Regions from separate parts of the Pseudocolwellia antarctica genome, predicted to be linked through region 2. Evidence: predicted binding sites of a transcription regulator. Region 2 holds the regulator's gene; the other holds the start of a gene.

Region 1 (3,218 bases), 1.0 Mb from region 2:
ATTTGGGTTATTGAAGATCCAAGCCAAGCATTAAACATACAACGTCATCGTTTAGCTAGCTCAGTAATTGAAGGTGTTTTACAAAATCACCCACAAGTTCAAGAAGTGGCTGTTATTGGGCTTCCGCATGAGCAAAAAGGTAACGTGATTCATGCTTTCGTTATATTAAAGACAAATACTTTAGTTAATGAAAACATTAAACAAGCATTACAAGAAATGGTTAGCACAGAAATCGGAAGCATCGCTGTACCTGAATGTATTGAGTTTATGGAATGTTTACCAAAAACATCTTCAGGAAAAGTAATACGAAAAACATTAAAAGCTCAGAAGTTAGAACAAAAACTAGCGTTACTTAATTAACAAAAATACTAATAAAAATTAAACAAACTATTTTCAAGTACTATTGAATAAACTAGGCATAACTCGTGAGAGTTAAATCTCACATAAAATATAACACCATAATAATATTAAATAAATTAGCTACAAGGCAGTTTGTTTCGTCTAAGAAGCTATACAGGGGATAACATGAATACAACTAAAAAAGCACTATTAATGGGCGGACTATTTGCTATCACAAGTACAGCAAATGCAGGCTATGAAATTAAAACAGGCGAAGACAGTAAAATTATTTTTGGTGGTTATATTAAAGTAGATACTCGATATACAAACGGTAATATCGAAGCTAATGACTATTGGTATGGCGGTGGAAATGTACTTGCTGAAGATCAATCTAACTTTGGTATATCAGCAAACGAAACACGTATAAATACCAAATATATACATGGCGATGTTACCGGCTTCATTGAAATGGATTTTTATGGCGACGCTGTTTCTGGTGGCGGTAACGAAATTATTTCTAACTCTTCAAACCCACGTATACGTCATGCCTTTATTCAATACAAAAACATTTTAGTTGGTCAAACTTGGACTACCTTCCAAAATACCAGCGCATTAGCTGAAGCAGCTGATTTTGGTGGACCTTTAGTTGCATCGGCTTTCATACGCCAAGGTCAAATTCGTTATACCATGGGTGGTTTACAAGTTTCGATTGAAAACCCTGAATCATATGGTGGTAATAGAATAGCAACCAGTGATACAGCGGGTGATGGTGCTCCTGATTTTATCGCTAAATACACCTTCTCTGGTGACTGGGGTAATGTTTCAGTATCAGGTTTAGGCCGTAAATTAGAATCTACTTTGGGTAACACTCATTCAGCATTTGGTTATGGTGTTGCTGGTCGTATTAATACTTCAGGTAAAGATGATTTCCGCTTTCAAGTATATGGAGGCAATGTAGGTCGTTACATTGGCGTAGTAGCATCTACTGATATCGTTGGCGAAGAAGTAGAAGACACCACTTCAGTTATGGTAGCTTACCGTCATTTTTGGACAGAAGACATGCGTAGTTCGGTATTCTATGGTAATACAACAACTGATGAGACTGATCGTGATAGAACGCATTGGGGTATCAACTTATTTAAAAACTACACTAAAGAACTTTCTTTTGGTGTTGAAGTAGGTAATTTCGAAATGGCTGAATTTGATGCAGATTCTAACTACTTTCAAGTTTCTGCAAAATATACGCTTTAGTTAAACAGTTGTTGAGATTCCTAATCAACTTCTATTAGTCAACCTTTGCTATTAGGTTGCGTTTGAGGGAAGCTATGCTTCCCTCTTTTTTGATCTACTTATTGAAAAACATCAGCTTTAAATATAAATAAACAAACATCTCATCACTTAATACATACATACTATAAATCAAACAATTACCATCACCTCTAGTTAAAAATAAAATTCAATTTCCATACTCTTCCATACTTATAAAAAATAGATTCAGCCCTAAAAGAAATGATACAACTTTTTGGCATAAATACTGCTTTATTCAATACATAAATTAAACCGTCAAAATTTTGAATTAGTGGAGAAGCTTATGGAATTAATATTATTTGCCATGGTGAGTCTTGTTGTTATTGTCGCTTTATTGGCGAGCCGCTTAAATGATAATAGCTTTCCTTTTCCATTTGATCGTAAAAGTGCCATTTTTACGCCAGCAGAAAAGAATTTTCAAAACTTAGTTGAGCAGGCTATGGGATCTGAATACCGCGTCCTTAACCGAGTAAAGCTTTCTGATATTTTAACCATACGAAATGGCGTATCGAATAAAGCGAGCCAAGCAGCTGCTAATAATGCTGATAAGAAATACTTAGACTTCGTATTGTGTGATCGTAAAACCATGAAGCTTCTTGGTGCGATTGACTTAGTTGATACACAAGGTCGAGGCTATAAACTTAAAAAAGATTGGTTTGTAAGTGGCGCATTAGAAGCGGCATCAATCCCTCATTTAAGAATTAAAGTAAAAGCTAATTATACGGTTGAAGAAATACGTGCATGTATTAACACACGTTTAATTGGGCAAGCAAAACCAGAACCTAAAATGAAAGGCAGTGTTATTCCTGCTCCTATGATAAGAGTAAGATCTAAAAATACCTCGGGTGTACTTAGCCCTGCGGCCGCACGCTCTCAATTAGAAGAAATGAATCGCCCTAAAGCAGCACGTCAAATACCAGCACCACGCGTTGCAGCTCTTCCACATTAGTAAACTCACCAGTAAAATAATGATTCGCTTGTAAGTTTCAAAAATCTAACAGCCTGATAACCCAAGTTGTTAGATTTAATAACCTCTCTTATTACGTCACTCCTATATTTATTTCGTATTAACTACCTACTTATTTCTACTAATACATAAACATAACTACATACCTACTGACTAAACGTAATCTTTCTGTGAATAAAATACTCCTGCTTTTCCATAATATTACAGCTATAATTGCCTTATTATTTAGATATTAATCAACGGAAATACGTAATGAAAGCTGGAATTATTGGCGCAATGGAACCTGAAGTTGCCATTTTAAAAGAAAAATTAGAAAACTGTGTAACCACTGAATATGCCAGTTTTACATTTTATGAAGGTACTTTAGCAGGCAGTGATGTTGTTATTGTGCAATCAGGTATTGGTAAAGTTGCTGCAGCTTTAGCAACGGCTTTCTTAATTGATAAATTTAGCCCTGATTACATCGTAAATACTGGCTCTGCTGGTGGTTTTGAACAATCGTTGAAAGTCGGCGATATTGTGATCAGTAGTGAAGTAAGATATCACGATGTTGATGTAACAGCTTTCGGTTATGAAGTAGGACAATTACCTTCTAATCCTCCTG
Region 2 (3,218 bases):
TGAAGCGTCTTATAAGATCACTGTCGTCAGCATCCAGATATAAAATGTTTAAATCAACGGTATTCGGTAGGTAATCTAATATTTCGGAAACATCTTGAGGATTGTTAGGTAAATTACGAACATCAATACTTACCGCTACATTTTCGTAATCGTTGATCACGGTATGCACGAGTGCAGGCAATAAATTTACAGGGATATTATCAACACAATAGTAACCTAAATCTTCTAGTACTCTTAAGGCTACTGATTTTCCTGAACCTGAACGTCCACTTACGATAATTAACTTCATTGAGCTGTTCGATCCTTTTTTATGTGTTTTGTTGGATAAGCTTGAACAATTCTTCATTACTTTGACACTTTCTAACTTGCTTAGCTATTTGCTTATTGCCGAATAACTTAGCAATACTTTGTAAAGTCGTTAAGTGCTCTTTACAAGCATCTTCGGGAACAAATAGGGCAATAAAAATATCGACAGGTTTATTGTCTATCGCGTCAAAGTCAATAGGTGTTTCAGTAGTTACGACAACAGCAACCACAGACTTAGCATTTGCCAGTCGCCCATGAGGGATTGCAATGCCATTGCCAATTCCTGTAGAGCCTAGTTTTTCTCTAGACACTAAACTTTCTAATAACTCGTACGGACTATGCTCAGAAATTTTGTCGGAGGCTATGGTGCAAATTTGGTCTAAAATTCGTTTCTTGCTAGAACCAGAAATTGCACAACATGTGCAATCTGGTAATAAGATATCTTGCAAAGTCATAATTACTTCTAAAGCCTACTTTATTCTACTGAGTTAATGGGTTGCGGTTTTGCCTTTGTACTTCAAAATTTGACGATCTAACTTTTCAATTAAAGCATCGATTGAAGCGTACATATCTTGATTGTCTGCCGTTGCATGAACTTCTGTACCTTTTAAATGAACAGTTGCTTCAGCAATTTGGTTTATTTTCTCAACTGTTAATACTACATATACATTATTAATTTGATCAATATGTCGTTCTAGCCTTAAAAATTTCGTATTAACATATTCGCGTAAAGAGTTAGTGATATCTACATGGTGGCCTGTTAGGTTTATTTGCATAAGTTAACGTCCTCTTTTAGTCATATTGGAAAATTATATTAAGCTCTTACGTTGATTCGACGGCGGTATTGATAATGACTCTCTATATTTCGCGACAGTACGACGCGCGACTTTGATACCTTGCTCAGCAAGGATTTCTGCCATTTTGTTATCACTTAATGGTTTTGCTGGAATTTCTGCGGCAACAAGTTTCTTAATAAGCTCTCTTATTGCTGTAGAAGAACAGTCACCACCATTATCAGTGCTTACATGGCTTGAGAAAAAGTATTTAAGTTCAAAAATCCCTCTTGGGGTATGCATGTACTTTTGAGTAGTTACGCGAGAAATTGTTGATTCATGCATATCTACTGCTTCAGCAATGTCATTTAAAACCATAGGTCTCATGGATTCAGGACCATGTTCAAAAAAGCCCTGTTGACGCTGCACTATACAATTTGACACTTTTAATAATGTATCGTTCCTACTTTCTAAACTTTTAATAAACCATTTAGCTTCTTGCAAGTTAGAACGTATATATTGTGTATCGTTTGATGACTTCATTGAGCGGCTCATCGATGCATACTGTTGATTTACAGAAAGCTTAGGTGCTGTGTCTGGGTTTAATTCTACTACCCAGCGACCATTTTTCTTTTCAACGGAAACATCAGGGATCACGTATTGTTCATCACTTTTAACAACACTGTCGCCAGGACGAGGATCTAATGATTGAATTAAGCGTAATACTTCGCGTAGTTGATCTTCTTTTAAACGCGTTTTACGCATTAATTGACGGTAATCTCTATTACCTAATAAATCTATATGCTCTTTTACAACTTGTTTACTTTCTTTAAGCCAAGGTGTAGCGGTATCAAATTGATTAAGTTGTATCAGTAAACAATCAGCAACAGAACGTGCACCTACACCTACAGGATCAAAAACATTAATACGTTTTAGTACGGCTTGAACTTCGTCTAATTCAAGATCTTCAATACCAACACAATCGAGAATGTCTTCACAAGAAACCGTTAGGTATCCTGACTCATCAATAGCTTCAATAATGGCTATGGCGATGGTTTTATCGGTATCACTAAAAGGAGTTAGTTCCATTTGCCACAAAAGATGATCTTGTAGAGAATCTTTGGTTTCACCTTGATAGGTATAATCTTCAGAAGGAGAGCTAATACTACCTGTATTAGAAATACCTGCGCTGTAGCTTTCATCCCATGTGGTATCTATATTAAGTTCTTCGGGGATGTCGGTATTGCTCATCGCTTCAGTCGTTGATATTTCATCAATAGAGGGAGTAGAGTCTTCTGAACCGTCAGTGCTGCCTTTATCTGTATCCGCTTTTGCGTTTGCAGAGAATGCATCTTCTAAATTATTAACGGAACTATCCTGAGAGTTAGGGGAACTCTCATCAACTTCAAGCAACGGGTTATTCTCCAAAGCTTCTTGAATTTCCTGTTGTAAATCTAACGTTGATAGTTGCAGCAACTTTATTGCTTGTTGCAACTGAGGTGTCATCGTTAGATGTTGTCCTATACGGAGTTGTAAAGAAGGGCGCATCTACGTATTATTTATCCTATTAATCATATAAACATTATTGATACTTATTGATAACTATAGCGTAAATTGTTCGCCAAGGTATACATCTCTTACATGTTGATTTGAAAGTATCTCATCAGCATTACCTTCTGCGATTAATTCACCATGACTTACAATATAGGCATGTTCACATACATCAAGTGTTTCACGAACATTATGGTCTGTTATGAGTATGCCGATGCCTCGTTCTTTTAAGTGTAGAATAATCTTTTTAATATCACCTACAGAGATAGGGTCGACACCCGCAAAAGGTTCATCTAATAATATAAACTTAGGGTCTGCGGCTAATGCTCGTGCAATTTCTACTCTGCGACGCTCACCACCCGATAAACTCATACCTAAATTGTCTTTTATGTGGCCTATATTAAACTCTTCTAGTAAGTGCTCTAACTTTGCTTCGCGTTCAACTTGGTTTAAAGCTTTTTGCGTTTGTAAAATGGCCATGATGTTGTCATAAACGCTAAGTTTTCTGAAAATTGAAGCTTCTTGAGGAAGGTAACCAATACCTTTTCTAGCACGTTCATGCATAGGTAATAAGGTGACATCTTCATC

Evidence for each region. The regulator sigma-54, encoded in region 2, starts transcription at its own class of promoters, with help from an activator protein. The targets are predictions, from matches to a motif close to GTTGGCACGNNNNTNGNNT.
Region 1: ACPUVN_RS14080 (DUF2726 domain-containing protein) is a predicted target of sigma-54. The motif match lies at 1,861-1,879, and genes of this name have one in related genera.

What each region holds. Positions count from the first base shown of each region.
Region 1 is NZ_CP187926.1:3,258,452-3,261,669, forward strand. It holds gene ACPUVN_RS14070 (AMP-binding enzyme) at 1-360, shown strand, start outside; gene ACPUVN_RS14075 (DcaP family trimeric outer membrane transporter) at 526-1,590, shown strand; gene ACPUVN_RS14080 (DUF2726 domain-containing protein) at 1,931-2,596, shown strand; gene mtnN (5'-methylthioadenosine/S-adenosylhomocysteine nucleosidase) at 2,867-3,218, shown strand, end outside.
Region 2 is NZ_CP187926.1:4,263,665-4,266,882, forward strand. It holds gene rapZ (RNase adapter RapZ) at 1-289, opposite strand, end outside; gene ptsN (PTS IIA-like nitrogen regulatory protein PtsN) at 309-761, opposite strand; gene hpf (ribosome hibernation promoting factor) at 795-1,082, opposite strand; gene ACPUVN_RS18475 (RNA polymerase factor sigma-54) at 1,116-2,627, opposite strand; gene lptB (LPS export ABC transporter ATP-binding protein) at 2,682-3,218, opposite strand, start outside.